Regions from separate parts of the Pontibacillus sp. ABV4_188 genome, predicted to be linked through region 1. Evidence: predicted binding sites of a transcription regulator. Region 1 holds the regulator's gene; the other holds the start of a gene.
The links. The regulator LexA, encoded in region 1, represses DNA repair genes until DNA is damaged. The targets are predictions, from matches to a motif close to CGAACATATGTTCG.
Positions count from the first base shown of each region.

Region 2: a site for LexA is predicted at 4,644-4,657, ahead of ACYX4O_RS04340 (YhjD family protein). Genes of this name have one in related genera too.

Region 1 covers NZ_CM149975.1:1,941,025-1,949,350, forward strand. Annotated here, with positions in the region: gene ACYX4O_RS09890 (DEAD/DEAH box helicase family protein) at 1-56, shown strand, start outside; gene ACYX4O_RS09895 (hypothetical protein) at 49-237, shown strand; gene ACYX4O_RS09900 (hypothetical protein) at 227-2,167, shown strand; gene ACYX4O_RS09905 (hypothetical protein) at 2,168-2,635, shown strand; gene lexA (transcriptional repressor LexA) at 3,161-3,790, opposite strand; gene ACYX4O_RS09915 (YneB family resolvase-like protein) at 4,096-4,746, shown strand; gene ACYX4O_RS09920 (DUF896 domain-containing protein) at 4,839-5,072, shown strand; gene tkt (transketolase) at 5,501-7,495, shown strand; gene sirA (sporulation inhibitor of replication protein SirA) at 7,840-8,277, shown strand.
Region 2 covers NZ_CM149975.1:849,001-857,326, reverse strand. Annotated here, with positions in the region: gene addB (helicase-exonuclease AddAB subunit AddB) at 1-1,492, opposite strand, end outside; gene ACYX4O_RS04355 (MFS transporter) at 1,569-2,714, shown strand; gene lepB (signal peptidase I) at 3,186-3,731, opposite strand; gene ACYX4O_RS04345 (TVP38/TMEM64 family protein) at 3,784-4,431, opposite strand; gene ACYX4O_RS04340 (YhjD family protein) at 4,678-5,082, shown strand; gene ACYX4O_RS04335 (competence protein ComK) at 5,145-5,675, opposite strand; gene ACYX4O_RS04330 (hypothetical protein) at 5,815-5,958, opposite strand; gene ACYX4O_RS04325 (DUF3939 domain-containing protein) at 6,030-6,485, shown strand; gene ACYX4O_RS04320 (hypothetical protein) at 6,825-7,139, opposite strand; gene ACYX4O_RS04315 (M48 family metallopeptidase) at 7,866-8,326, opposite strand, start outside.

The sequences.
Region 1 (8,326 bases):
AAGCGTGGTTAAGTGAAATGTCCAATGTGGTAAAGGAGAGTGAGATATATGAATAAAAACTCAGAGCTAAAAGAAGCCGTAGAAGTAGTTTTAAAAAGTGAAACTGAGTTAACAAATCAGTTTAAACGAAGGTTTACAAGATTGATAGAGAACGCTTTCAAAGATGAATATCGCGATGATGATATCATTAACGTTATGGAATTACTGGAAAAGGAGGATAATTCTAATGAGAATTAGTATTCTAGGTTGGTCTTATAACAACATACGAGGCGTTAATAATTTAGAAGTTTCATTAGAGAAACAGTATAACGATCCGTATCATGTGAGTTTGATAATGATGCCTAATGGAACAGGAAAAACAACTACTCAAACACTATTAAGAGCAATCTTTGATGGTAATGCCGAAATGTGGAGTAAGGAAGAAGTTCTGGATTTTTCGCCACCATCTAGCGACAATCAAAGAGGGGAATTTCAAGCAACACTCTTAATAGATGAAAAAATTCACAAGATAACTATACACCTGGATTACCATACTGGAATAGCAAGTTATTCGACTGCTAGAGTAGGTGATCAGGGAGGGCTTGAACCTGGCCATAATATCCCTGCTCTCTTAAAAAGTACTTTTACAGAAGAGTTTGTTAAAAGGTTTGTTTTTGACGGTGAGCTAGCTAAAGAAATTATAGGTAAAGAAAGTGAAGAAGCTGAGCGAACTATCAGATACTTGTATCAATTGAATCGGTTACCTGAAATGAGAAATCGGATTGATGAAATAGTTAAAGTAAAACAAAAAGAAGCTGAGAAAAAAACTACAGCTAAAACAGAACAAAGTTTGAATAAATTTAAATTCGAGGAAGACTCTCTAAAAAAGACGCATATCAAATTAACGAGAAAGAAAAAATCACTTGAAAGAGATATTAAACATGATCAGGACAGGTTAAACGAAATCAAGAATGAAAAGGCTGAGCATATTAAATCCGATGATAATTTACGGAAAAGAGCTGAAGAAATAGAAAAGAAACAGAGCGAAGTGGAAAGTAAAGCTAATCAAAGCATAAATTATATTCAACATAATATTCGTAATCCTTATTTACTTTCAAAAAAACTGTCTGAACAACTAAGTGGTTTAGCTAATAAAATGACAGAATTGAAACTTCCTAAAACTATGTCCAAGCAATTTTTTGAAGATTTAAGTCATCATGACAAATGTATATGTGGCAGAGAAATCGGTCATGCAGAGAAAGAGCATATTTTAAATTGTGCTGATGACTACTTAGCTGAAGACCAAATAGGGGTCATAAATGCTATAAAAACTACAATAAGAGACCGGAATTACAGTGAAGACTTGAAAGAAGAAATTAATAATCTTAGTAGTACGCTTTCTGATAGGAATAAATTAAAACAAGATTGGGATAGGATTCAGACTGAAAGAATAAGCTCTGGTGACTCAAAACTTGAAGAGTTAGAATTAGAAGAGAACTTATTAACAGAACGAGTTAGGTCAAATAACGATGAACTAAAAACTCTTACTACAAAAGATCTGTACGAGAGAAGACTACTTGATTCTGGAAGTAATATTACTATATGTGAACAAGAATTAGAAAGTATAAGAGAAAAAATAATGCAAGTATCAGAAACTCTTAGTCTACACAAAAGAGCAAAAAAGTTAAAAGATTTGTTATTAGAAGTAGAAGATACTACATTGCATAAATTAAAAGAAAGAATAAAAAATGAAACAAATATAAAATTGTCTCAAATAATTAAGGATGAACCTATTTTAGTAGAAGATATTGAGGGTTCATTAAAATTAAAACATAAAGCTGGTGCAAGTGAAGGTCAATCTTTAGCGATAGCATACTCTTTCTTAGGCTCTATGTTTGAGACATCTTCATATACTCTGCCATTCATAGTTGATACCCCAGCAGGTCCCTTAGACCTCAGTGTAAGGCACGAGATTTCTTCAATATTACCGAACTTGTTTGAACAGTTAATTATATTTATTACTTCTGGAGAGCGGGAAGGTTTCACTGAGAATTTTATGGATAGTGATAATGTTCAATTTATGACAATTCACCGAGAAAGCAATCACACTAAATGTGTTATTGGTAGAGAATACTTTGAGTCTTTCCAAAGTGTGGAGGTTAACTCAAAGGCGGAGGAGCGAGTTTAAATGCCATTTAAATTACCAAAAGCTAGCGAAGATTACTTTAAATTGATAAACGATAAATTTAAGTATAAATTTGATATATATTATTTATGTTTAATGTTAGGGTTGCAAGATACAAAGTTGGGCTTGCCTGAGGAAGTTAAAACTGAATATTTCATAGATTATTATCCAGAGCCTTATGCGGATAAAGCTGAGTTAATAACTGGACTACTAATTAACGCTGAGATGGAAAGGTTAGATATAGAAAGTCAAGATAGGGGAGAAATAGAAAGGCTTATACTCCAGTTAATTGATAACAATTCACATATAAAATTGAGTGATAACGGAATGAAACTTTTAAATTGTTATGCAGCAGGTGGTATGCAATTGATAAGAGAGAAAATACCTAAAACAGGGGAGATAGAGACTTTTTATGTTCTTTACCATGAACTGATTAATAGTGAAAGCGAAGCTGTTTCTCAATCGTACTGAGAGTTTCACGAAACAGATGTTGTAAAAGAATTCTAAGTGTATTGATGAAACAGGGGGAATCATACCACAGCTAAAGAAGCAGCCTTTTTTGATTAGCTGCTCCTCTAAATGGTTGACCAAAATAATGACCAAAAATAGACCAAAAAAGATAAATCTAAGTTGATATCTATTGATATTAGGAAATGAAAAAGTGATGTAATAAAGTATATTTGATTGCGTTTAATCCGTGTTTCTTCCTATAGTATATGTTCCGTACACAGGTTCACCCATGGGAACGCGAACAGTATTTATCAACTTACTAAGATTGAAAACCCTTAATGCCACTGGTATTGAGGGTTTTTATGTGGGCAGTGTTTTAAATAGTGCTGATAATAAGGTTTGTATGTTTATTAGTAGAGAGCGTTGAAATAATCGAATATAAATAAACTATTTCATACAAAAAAGCATCGAATTAAACATTCGATGCTTCTCTGGGTTTATGACTTTTTTTAAAGTGAGGTTGGTGTAAATAAACGTTCTTAATCACTAATGGATATGGCGATATAATCCAACTACTTTACCTAGTATACTTACATTTTGCACAATGATTGGGTCCATCGTTGCATTCTCAGGCTGCAGTCGAATATGAGTTGATTCTTTGAAGAAGCGCTTAACCGTTGCCTCGTCATCTTCTGTCATAGCGACTACAATATCTCCGTTTTGAGCGGTTTGCTGGCGACGAACAATAACCATATCCCCGTCTAAGATCCCAGCCTCAATCATACTTTCTCCTTGAACAACTAGAACAAATATATCGTCATCTTGAGCTGCAAGTGTATCGGGTAGGGGTACATACTCCTCAATATTCTCAATAGCAGTAATAGGCATACCTGCTGTTACTTTACCAATTACAGGAGCATACGTTGCTTCTCCCTTAGGAATCGTTGTAATAGAATCTTCTTCTAATTCTAGCACTTCAATTGCTCTAGGTTTAGTAGGGTCTCTACGAATATATCCTTTTTTCTCTAACCTGGACAAATGCCCGTGTACAGTTGAGCTAGAGGCTAGACCTACAGCTTCTCCTATCTCTCTTACAGAAGGTGGGTACCCTTTTTCTAGTACACGGTTTTTTATGAAATCTAAAATTGCTTCCTGCCTTTTTGATAGTTTCGTCATATTTTCTACACCTCGTACATATCATTTATTACCGTCATTATACCATGGTAGGAAAGGTTATACAAACATTCGTTCGCAAAAAGTGTTGACAAGAACGGATGTTCGTATATAATGTGAACTAGACACGAACAAAAGTTCTTATTTTTCTGGAGGCGATGAATATGTTTCAAAATCTATCAAAACTAGACGTAGTGTATTTCTTGTTATTTGCAGGCAGTTTAGCCTTTATGTATATTGGGTTGCTTTCAAGTTAATCTTTACGGAACGAGGCATATCCTTATATGATAGAGAAAAAAGGAGATTCTATGAAAGCTATCATCTATTGTCGCGTCAGCACAGAAAAAGAAGCACAAGTTTCATCATTAAAACGTCAACGAATTGAACTAGAAGAACTAGCTACTCAACACCAATTTGAAATTCATAAAATTATAGAAGAACAAGCAAGTGGATACGAAATTGAAAGGGACGGCATCTTAGAAGTATTGGAAATTCTATCAAACAACGAAGCAGACTTGCTTCTCATTCAAGATGAAACAAGGCTTGGGCGGGGAAATACGAAAATTGCCTTGTTTCATCAACTTACAAAACTCGGCGTTCCTGTCTATTCCGTTTCTCATCAAGGAGAGCTTACTTTATCAGAATCAGATTCAATGGTGCTGCAAATTGTGGGAATTGTAGAAGAGTACCAAAGGAAAATACATAATATTAAGATAAAGCGCGGTATGAAGCGGGCTGTAGAAAATGGATTTAATCCAGCTCAAAACCTCTCTAACCAGCACTTGGCACATGGTCGAGAAAGAAAGGACTTCCCAATTGAAGAGGTTGTTCGATTGCGTCAAAACAATTTAACGTTCGATGAAATAGCAGCGACTCTGAGGGGGATGGGGTTTGATGTATCAAAGGCCACCGTCCACAGAAGGTACAAGGAATTCGTTTCACTTGAAAACAACGTCTAAACGCGTTACGATATAGGGAGTAGAAAGGCGGGCATCCTACTTTGGACTCTTGCCTTTTTTACTTGGAGCTTAACAAGTAAAGGAGCATGTAAATGATTTCTCAAGATAAATTAAACCGAATTAACGAACTATCTCATAAATCTAAACAACAAGGTCTAACTATGACTGAACAAAATGAACAAAAAAAATTACGTCAGGAATATCTTAAAAACTTTCGTAACTCTTTCAAGAGCCAGCTAAAAGGCATGAAAGTTGTAGACCCTGAAGGTAACGACGTAACACCAGAGAAATTAAAAGAAGAACAAGAACGAAATAAAAAGCATTAATCGAAACACACGAATATTCTTCGTGTGTTTTTTATTTTATTATGTAAAGGTGTTGTTAACAGGATAGGGGAGGTTACTAAAGAATTGGGACTTACGTGGTATATTTTCCATTCGATTTAGCACAGTGTAAGGGGGGGCCTATAAACTGAAGCAATTGCAATCACTCAAAAACTCAGTAGGCTCTTCTAGCTGAAACACCTCAACTTTGAGACGTACTCTTTTAGATCATGTGAAAAAAAGCGGATGAGGTTATTCTAAATTCATAATAACGCTCTATGCATAAGAAAACCCTTATAGTCACAATTTAAACTAGTCAAGAAAAAGAATTTTCGACTCTTTTCCTTGGAATGCTTGTCACTTAAACGATTTCATTATAGTATTTAGACTGTACATAGTTCGCGTAACGCGAAATTGAAAGGAGCAATTACATGACACATCAAACAGAACAACAATCTATTAATACAATCCGCACACTTTCTATTGATGCGGTAGAAAAAGCAAATTCAGGTCACCCAGGTATGCCAATGGGCGCTGCTCCAATGGCTTATACGCTTTGGACTGAATTTATGCAGCATAATCCTAAAAACTCTAGCTGGTTCAATCGTGACCGCTTTGTATTATCAGCAGGTCATGGTTCTATGCTTCTATATAGCTTACTTCATCTATCTGGCTATAATGTTACAATTGATGACCTTAAAAACTTCCGTCAATGGGGTTCTAAAACACCAGGGCACCCAGAGTATGGTCATACAGACGGTGTTGAAGCAACCACAGGCCCTCTAGGCCAAGGTTTAGCGATGGCTGTAGGAATGGCTATGGCTGAGTCTCACCTAAGTGCGAAATATAATAAAGATGACTTCAACGTTGTTGATCACTATACGTACTCTATTTGTGGAGATGGCGATTTAATGGAAGGGGTTTCTCAAGAAGCAGCTTCATTAGCAGGCCACTTAGGACTAGGGAAACTTGTTGTGCTTTATGACTCCAACGATATCTCATTAGATGGTGACTTACACCGTTCATTCTCAGAGTCTGTAGAAGATCGCTTCAAAGCTTATGGCTGGCAAGTCATTCGCGTTGAAGATGGAAATGACACTCAGACACTTCGCCAATCTATTGAGGAAGCGAAAGCTAATACAGATCAACCGACTTTAATTGAAGTGAAGACTGTAATTGGTTATGGTTCCCCAAATAAATCGGGTAAATCTGCTTCTCACGGTGCTCCACTAGGAGAAGAAGAAGCGAATCTGACGAAGGAACATTATAAGTGGGGCCATGAACCATTTAACGTTCCACAAGATGTGTACCAGGATTTTGAAACGAAAGTTCAAACTCATGGTGCGGATGCAGAATCAAAATGGAATGACTTAGTAAAACAGTATAAAGAAGCGTATCCGGAACTAGCAGAAGAATTCACTCGTGCTATTAACGGAGAACTTCCTTCTGATTGGGATAAAGAACTTCCTCAATACACACCAGGTGAGGACAAACTTGCTACTAGAGCAGCTTCTGGTGAAATGATCAATGCATTATCTAAACAAATTCCAAACTTCTTCGGTGGTAGTGCGGATCTCGCAGGTTCTAATAAAACAACCGTAAACGGAGAAGAAGATTTCTCTCGTAACAATTATGCGGGTCGTAATATCTGGTTTGGTGTACGTGAATTTGCCATGGCTTCAGCTATGAATGGTATGGCTCTTCATGGTGGATTAAGAGTTTATGGCGGTACTTTCTTTGTCTTTAGTGACTATTTACGTCCAGCAGTTCGCCTTTCTGCGTTAATGGGTGTCCCTGTAACATATGTATTCACTCATGATTCAATTGCGGTTGGAGAAGATGGTCCTACACACGAACCAATTGAACAATTACCTTCATTACGTGCAATGCCAGGCTTATCTGTTGTTCGTCCGGCTGATGGTGTAGAAACAGAAGCAGCATGGCGTCTTGCTTTAGAATCTACATCAACACCTTCTGCTCTTGTGTTAACTCGTCAAGGGTTGCCAACACTTGAAGGCTCAAGTTATGAGGGAGTTAAGAAGGGTGCTTATGTAGTGAGCCCGGCAAGTAAAGAAGAACCGGATTGCCTGTTGCTAGCAACTGGTTCTGAAGTTCAATTAGCGGTACGTGCTCAAGAGAGTCTTCGTGAAAAAGGTGTTGAAGCAAGTGTAGTCAGCATGCCTTCATGGGATCGCTTTAACGCTCAGGATAAAGCGTATAAAGAAGAAGTGTTACCAAGTAATGTGAAAGCGCGCCTAGCTATTGAGATGGCTTCCCCGCTAGGTTGGGAGCGATACGTAGGTCTAGAAGGAGATGTGCTTGGAATTGAAACATTCGGTGCATCAGCTCCTGGAGACCAGGTCATGGAGGAATACGGATTCACAGTTGAAAATGTAGTAAACCGTGTAGAGAACCTTCTAAAATAAAGCAATATAAAGCAATATAAAGCCTGTAAAAGTGCTCTTTTACAGGCTTTATTTTTTTTGTATCTATTATGGTTGAATGGTCGGATTCAGATGTTTATTTATTAGATAAAAAAGTTTTCGTTTTTATGAAGGTTAAGAGGAAGCGGGAAGGGTTCAATTTCTTCGAGTAAATGCTATCAAATGAGGGAGCTAAAGGGCTTCTAAGATAAGTACCACCTATATGAATAGATGCGAGAGGTAAAATAGCTATTAAATTCGACAAAACTTTCGCTGTATCTGTGACGAAATTAGACACATAATTTCTTCCAAATCGGGTAGAATGTCTCTAACAAGGGGGACATGCTATGCGTGAATATGCTTTATTTTGGATTAAGGACGAATTTTCAAGCCACTATTTTCATAAGACCAATATTCTATTTGACTTTTTGAAAGAATGGAAATACCATCCTGATCATACGTTGTCTACTACACAATTTCAGTATGTCACAAAGCCAATTCCGCTAGATATGTTAGTCCATTATGTCACAGAAAAAAATCGTAAACCTGTAGAAATGACCTATTATCAAAATAAAATGTCGTTTGTGATACAGTGTAAAGGTCAAAATATTCGTTTAACCCAAATGAGTGATCGAGAAGTACGGATTACCGCTGAGAGCCTTCATCAAGCAGAATCCATGATCTTTGAAACACTGCGCACATTCAATCATTCTTTTTTTATTATGGATGAAGATATGCGACAGTACGGGTGGATTGCTCCTATTAAAAAGGAAGCGATTCTCTAGCCTACTATTGTATTATCCTCCTCAATTTACTATAATATTTGAGAGACAA
Region 2 (8,326 bases), 1.1 Mb from region 1:
ACGCTTCACGGATTTGCTCATCGAAAGGCAGAAGAATCTTAACGACCTGATCGCGAAGGCGATTAATGCGCTCTTCTTTCTTCTTCTCTTCATCGGTTTGAGATAAATGGTCAAAGCCTCTGAATCGCTGAAACCTCCATGGCTCTTCACTAATCCAGCGTTTTTTCGTACGGACACCATACTCGAGGCAATAATTTTCAAGTTCATCAATTGCATCCTGAGTAAGCGGATGTTCTCGGTCGCCTAAAGGGAAGAAATCTGTTTTTAACAAACGGAAGATGGCCTCATACCGCCAGTTTCCTTCAATAACATCAAGAGCAGACCTCACAAATTCAACGAGCGGATGGTTCAACATCGTCCGCTTCTCATCAATAAAAACCGGAATTCGGTAATCCTCAAACACGGTTTGAATCAAATCATGATAGACGTCAGGCTCACGTATTAAAACGGCCATATCTTGATAACGATACCCTTTATCACGCACAAGTTCTATAATCTCCTGCGCGACCCCTTCCACTTCAGCACGGGGATGAACTGCTTGGGCTACTGTAACCGGAGCCTTCTCCTGATATCCTGGGGCTGGTCTTGTTGTAAAGTAATGCTCAAGGTGTTCAAAGGCCGGACGACGTTCAAAGCGCCCTTCGCCGCCATATACATATTTCACCTCTTCAACCGGAACATTTACTTCCTGTGCCGTTCGCTCTAAATCTTGGAATGTGTGAGCGGTCTGATGGAAGAGATCAAGTTCATCAATCTCTCCGTAGCGGGGCTGATCTAGCGTAAGAGCAATCGTTACACGTTTCGCTTTCTTCATAAGAGCTTGTAAGACCACAAGTTCTTGAGGCGTAAATCTATGGAAGCCATCTAAATAGATTTCAGCCCCATTTAATGAATCAGCTTCCTCAATCTTCTCAGCAAGAAGCTGCAGTTGATCCTCACTATCAATATATTGCTCACGAAGGGCGATCATTAGCTGTTCATATATGTACGATAAGTCTTCTAATTTATGCTGCAGGGCTTCTTCTCCAGGGTATGGGTGTTTATAGTCTCCCATCGAGCCGATGTATTCATTTAACGAATCAGGCGTAATCCGATACCGTTTAAATTCTGTAATCATCGTTTCTAATTGTTCAATAAACCCTTGCTTTTCAATCGCCTTTTGGAACACATTCCAATCTGATTTACGTTCTTCAGTGATTTTACGAAGCATCATCTGGACACCCGTAGAGCTAATCATCTTCTTCGTTCCGCCGCCTGTTTCCTGAAGCACACGCCAGGCAAGACGAGAAAAACTAAATACTTGAGCGCGAATACTCCCTTCAATTCCTTCCTGCTTTAAAAGAGCATATTCTTGCTGGAACGTCATCTGATCAGGAACCATATAGAGAATGGGAGCCCCTTGAGGAGATTCCTTCAAACTTTCCCTTATTTCTTCAAGACACTGAGTACTCTTTCCAGCACCAGCTCTTCCTAATAAAAATCGTATACTCATTCGTTACCTCCATTCCATGAACGTTTTTGAAAGATTTGCATACAGTACGACTACGATTGTATAGAGGAGTGATCCCTTGCTAAACTCAAAGCTAATGGCAGGCGCGTTGATTTTTACCGGTATCTTTATTGCAAGCAACCTCTACACCATGCTTCCTCTCCATTCTGAAATCGCACAGTTATACGGTGTTTCCGACTCCGTAGTCTCTCTAGCCAGTTCCATGTTTATTTTCCCTTATGCGGTTGGACTGTTCTTCTTCGGGATGCTAGCCGATAAACTTCCTCACAAAAAGGTCCTTCTTTGCGGTATGGCGGCTCTTACTCTCGTCACCTTACTCGTTGGACTTATGCCGACCTTTTGGCTTTTTATCATACTACGAGCTACTCAAGGGGTCCTTGCTGCAAGTTTCGCACCGACTGCATTCGCCTATACATTTGAACACTTTAAAGGCAAAGAGCAAGCCTTCGTCATCGCGATGATTAATACGGGCTTCTTATTCGCCGGGATTTTCGGGCAAATGATTGCAGTAGAACTAGCTAGTTACGGAACGTATCGCATGGTCTTTTTTGGCTTTTGCTTGCTTTATAGCATCTGCTTTTTGCTATTGAAACAGTTTCTTGTTTCCTCAAAACCAAAAACCTTTCAAACGTTATTTTCATTATCTCCTATTTTATCATTTTTTCAGTTCAGACCCTTGCAAAAACTATATGGAATTACCTTTTTCCTTCTTTTTACCGTCATGTTGTTTTACGGAAGTTTTGAATGGTTAATTGCCCGAGGAGAAATTAATATTCCCTTTTCCCTGCAAGGTTTCCGGGTAATTGGATTAATCGGTATTCTCCCTGCCTTCTTCGCCGGCCCCTTGCAACAACGATTCGGAGCACCGCTCGTATTAGGCATGAGCCTTCTTGCTATCACAGTCGGCTTTTCTCTTCCATTAGTGATCCTCAATACATGGACACTTCTAGCCGCTTCTATCTTCATGATTGCATCCACTTCCCTAACCATCCCCATGGTTATCTTGCTTGTTGGACAATGCAGCCAACAAGCACGCGCTAGTGCAGTGTCGATCTACTCTTTCACACTATTAACAGGCGCTAGCATCGGAAGCCTAGGAGCAGCCATTGTCCCTTTCCAAGCCGTGCTCATCAGTTGTGCAGTGTTGTTTATCGGATTGGCCTATATCAGCCTTCGACTAAGTGCGGACGGGGCCGTTATTTAATTGAGAGGTTAGGGTGTCTGGGGGATGACTCGCTTTCCGCGGGCGAGCTGTCGAGCCTCCTCGTTCGCTAACGTTCTCTGTGGGGTCTCGTCGACCTCTTTCTCCCGCAGGAGTCTCGCCATCCCCCAGACACCCTGGCTTCAGTGTTCCTAACGCCCCCAGACGGCATGTTTCCGTTACACCATATATGGCAGAGGTGGTTCGGGAAATTGCGAGACTCCTGCGGCATTAGGAGCCTCGGGGAGACCCCGGAAAGCGCGTAGCGATTGAGGAGGCTTCCCAGCTCGCCGCGGAAAGCGAGTGATTTCCCGAACCACCTCACGCTCTATTAACGCTAACGGAAACATTCTCTCATCTTAGAGTGCCCCCCTTACAAATACATGAAAAGAACCAACAAAAAGAGCACTCTAGCCAGGGGCTAATGGGAGTGCTCTTCTACGTTCTATATTATGTGTATGACTCATCTGCCCTCTAAAATTTAAGAGCTAGCTTATTAATAGGCCAGTAGCGTACATCCACTTTACCTACAATCGTATCGATAGGCACAAAGCCGAAATAGCGACTGTCTAAACTTTCTCTTCGGTTATCTCCCATTACGAAAATATGGCCTTCTGGCACTTCTTTAGCGCCACCTTCAATCTCTTCGAGGGTGAAGGATTCAGTTAACGGCTTTCCATCGTTAACCCGGTAAGGATCTAAATAGGGCTCGTCCACTTTTTGCCCATTTAAATATAATGTATCGTCTTCATACCGAATGGTGTCACCAGGTAAGCCAATTACACGTTTTACGTAATCTTCTTTTTCATTAGCATGAAATACAATGACGTCCGTATGATTGACATTTTGTAAGTCATAAACCACTTTATTAACCATTAATAGATTCCCATCAAAAAGCGTCGGTTGCATGGATTCCCCTTCAACCACATAGCTTGCAAACAAAAACGAACGAAACATAAGAGCGAGAACAATAGCAAATACAATGGTCCGAAGCCATCTCCAGGCACTTTTCATATTCATGATTTCTCCTCCAGAAGTGTACTACTATCATTCTACCCATATTCGTTTTTGCCTAATCGTTTGCGCTCACGTTTTCATATGAACGTTGTTGTAATTTACGTTCAATCACCTTTCCGATTCCCCAAAAGACTGCAATACAGACCCCTACAATTACAGTTTTCAAAGGTTTCTGAGCAAACTCCGTAATACTGTGACCTACGTAAGAGATCGTAAAAATCATCACCGCTTTTCCCATGACGACAGCTAGCACAAACTGCTGAAAGCTTACTTTCGACAACGCCCCGACCACATTAATAATCGCTGATGGAGAAAATGGGAAGCACATTAACAAGAATAACGGTCCAAATCCGTGACGCTCGAGCCATGAGGTTACCCGCTGCACCTGCTTATTCCGCCTTATAAATTGAAAGAATTTCTTCTCTCCAAGTCTTCGGATTACCCAAAAGACAAACACCGCCCCAAGAACTGCACCAAGCCAGGAAAATAAAAACCCCTTTAATAACCCGTATGCGATCGAGTTCCCTACCACAAATATAAATAAAGGTAAAAAAGGCAAAATCGCCTCTAACAAAGGAAGCAATATTCCTGGCAATGGACCTAACGCTTCATATTCTTGCAGCAACTGCATAATAAAATCATCAAACGTATCGTTTTTAATCATTTCTTTTAGCGCTTCATAATCTAAGTCTTGAATATTCATCCATCTAACTCCTAACAGAGATATAAACTCAAAACAACGACTCTTCCGTCTCCACACCACTTCATTCATACTGCTTATCTTTCTATTATAAATGGTAGCCACATCGTTGTGAAAAGAAACCCATTCCCACGTTCTTTTAGTATGTTTTTTTGTAACATGGAGACCATTTCCATCATACAACTATTTGTTTCTACATAAAATTACGTTATAATAGAACATATGTTCTCATTACAGGAGGGAACGAACATGCGGTACTTAAGTGAAGAAGATCGAGAACTTGCCTCAAGGTTTCTATTCTTATCCATGGCCATTCTCGTTATTGAAAAAGACATCCACACGATTGAGCAAGGTTCTTTCAAAATTAAAGAACCTTATATGGAATTATTAAGAAAGATGGCCCATAAGGCAAAGTCAGAACGAAGATATTTAAGAGGACTTATGAAATCACGCCAACTGGACGTTATGCTTTTATCAAAAAACGAATCCTTCTCCTCCTATCTTTTTGTATCAGGAGGTCATGAAGAAAAAAGAAATTACTTTAATCCTGCCATTCGTAAGCATGTAGAAACCATTATGTATGAACTCATGCGCAAAGTGCTTCAACCTTCCCAAGGGAAATTAGCCTCAAGCGGTATGGAAGACTCACCATAACCTCCCCCCCTCATTTCTTCTCAAAAAAGGAGACGGCCAAAAAGGCGTCTCCTTCTCGTTTTTTATGATTTTGGATGAAACGTAACTGATTCAGCTACATGATCGAAACTAGGCTTTGTCACGTACTGAAGCCGCTCATTCAATTTATAGCGGAACTGCGCTGTGCGCTGAATTTGGTTCCAAATGGTTCCCTTTGAAACATCCAATATAACAGATCGTTGGTTTTTGAAGACTAAGCGTGTTTGCTGATGCCCTGTTGATTCGATTAGATCAACATGGGAATGGGCGACCCAGGCACAATACACATTCTGAGGGGAAATCGTTGGGAAGAAATACATGCCACTCATTGGATCAATGGCAATCGGGGCTTTGTGCGTAATACCAGTAACATCTCTTGTTCCAGCTTGTCGGCCTTTCAAGCTCGATCCAAAGTACTTACATGCATAATCAATTATGCGCTTTGGAGATTGATTAACATAAAAAGATTCCTCCTCTTCCATAACAAGTGAGATAATCTTTCCATCTGCCCGTTCATCAGCAATAATCGCTTGCGTGAACGGAGAAACTTCAAACCTGTCTTTCCACATATCCATACATTCATCCTCTCTTTTAAAATAAGATGCTTCTTTATTATACCAAAATTAACCATTAAAGAAGTGGATATATGAAAATCAGACAGAAATTGAATTTCTGTAAGACCCTAAGTGGTAAAAATTTCTGTTATACTGAGAACTAGACCCCAATTTGATGAGAATCAGCGGGCACATCCCACTCTTCTACATCTTTTACGTGGAATAAGTACCCATCATCGTTCATACCAAAATCCGGATTCAATGCCGTGTTAATCTCAAGTTCCGTTAGAGGGCTTTCTCCCATACTGCGCACCTCCTTTCTCCCTCTTAGGTTGCGCGTTCCAAATACAATTAACCAAATTGGAGTGACACAAAATGTGGTGGAATAAGAAAAAGAAGAAACAAGAACAGCTTGAAGTAAAAGATTTATCGCTCTCACAAGTTCGAAAAGCGATTCATGAATTCACTGATCATTTACCAGACGGTGTGGAGTTACGCACAATTATCAACGAAGACCTAACACTCGATTACAACCTCTTAGCGCCTTACCTAAAAGGAATCCCCAAAGAAACGTTCTACATGTCTAAAGAAACGTACGAATTATTTGAAGAGAAAGACCGACAACTCGCGCTCGATCTAGATTATATCCAACGTGCTGTCGATCATTACATTACTCAGAACAAAGAACTGCCCATCATTGATAACGACCCGTACTTTAAGGTAAATTACTTTAAACTCGAAAAAGCCGGTCTCATACATGAAAGACCAGACCGAGATTTTTACATTACCGATGACGAGCACATGATTACGTACAAGCGCCCGGAGAAATAGAATTTCTGTCATGAGAGGGTCCGTTACGACACAAGTGCTTGGGCTGGCTGGGGACAACTCGCTTTCCTGCGGAGAGCTGGGAAGCCTCCTCGCTCGCTGCGCTCTCTGAGGGGTCTTCCCTAGGCTCTTGTTTCCGCGGGAGTCTCGCAGTCCCCATCCACCCCTGACCAAAAATAGATGAACGGCCCGACACAACATATCCTAAAAACTTTTTATGTATAAACTCATGCATTAAGGGATAACCTATATAACATCTAGCTCCATTCGTATTATAGCTCTGGTCTGGGTTGTTTATTCTTAAACAAGTACCCGACTAACCTACGACGTTACGAATTGGAGCTATTTTACGTTCAAGAAGCTCTTCTTACCAAACCTCTTAAACGCAATCCACGCAATAATCATCCATACACCGTACAAGGTAATCGCAATCCCTTGATTGAAAATCCAGGGAACAGTTCCCATATACACCTCTGACGCAGCCGCTTGGAACCACCTAAAAAGAAACACCAGAAATAAAACACTCGTGCCCACCATTACCCAAAACCCACTCGCATCACTCCGCCACTTCTTCACCACAAAAAGACCACCCAAAAAACTAATGACACCTATCAATCCTAAGTAAATATAAAACAATGCATCAACAGAAACCCCCATAAAAAGTTACCCTCCTTTTGGATTAAGTCTTGAAACAATGTACTCACTTCCTATTTCATGTTTTGATTGAGCTCCAGCTTCTACTCTTGCCATCGGGGGCCGTTCAACCAAATAAAGCCAGGGGTGTCTGGGGAACGAGGAGACTCCTGCGGGAGAAAGAGGTCGACGAGACCCCGCAGAGAGCGCTAGCGAACGAGGAGGCTCGACAGCTCGCCCGCGGAAAGCGAGTCGTTCCCCAGACACCCCAAGCACCCAATAAACAGAAACGGCCCCACTTCCAGCATGCATAGCTTAAAAAAGCATAAAAAAGCATAAAAAAAGGGCCAATGCGATCGAGGCATTGGCCAAAAAGAGACGACTGGTTAACTTTTGAGTGAGGGAATTACTTGTGAACGATTAGTCCATGACGACAAACCTCGTTCACAGTGCATGTAAGCTCAACAACAAACATGCAACAAGACTCCATAAACGAACCCCCGAGCTTTGCAGACAGCGAATGTCTTACAAAAGTGCGGTGTCGTTTAATTTGTCTTGAGTCTATTCTAATATAATCTTAGTCAAAAGTAACCGAAAAACATTTGCGGTATCACGCAACCGTTTGCGGTTTTAACATAATATTCCAACAACTATACCTAGGGCGGTTAAAAGAGAATGCCTCTACACTGTAAATGTTTATCATTTCGTGATAATATTTACAAATTATATTAGTATAACGATTTTTAAATGTCAATTATTTTGTCCCCCTTGTTCCATTTCACTTTGAATACGCTCAATTCTTTGTCCAAGCGGTGGATGAGTATACCGCAGCCAAACAATCCAATTATGTGGGGAGAGGTCACTTTTTGATTCTCTTGCTAAAGCCTGGTAACTTTCAAGCGCTGGTTGCAAATCGTCCGTATGCTCAATAGCATAAGTATCTGCTGTGTGTTCCATCACCCTCGAAACATACAAGCTAAGGGGTTGGGTAGCAAACATCAATAGCGTAATAACCAGTAATAAGACCGGTACACTTCGGAGATCAGAACGTTCACGTAAACCTAAACGATCTTTCCCATTTCGATAGATAAACGAATAAATGCACGCTAGGCTCCACAAAAGCACAAAACTTAATAATAAATAACCAGCTACCCCTATATAAACATGATGTTTCACATAGTGCGCAATTTCATGAGCCAGTATAAACAATA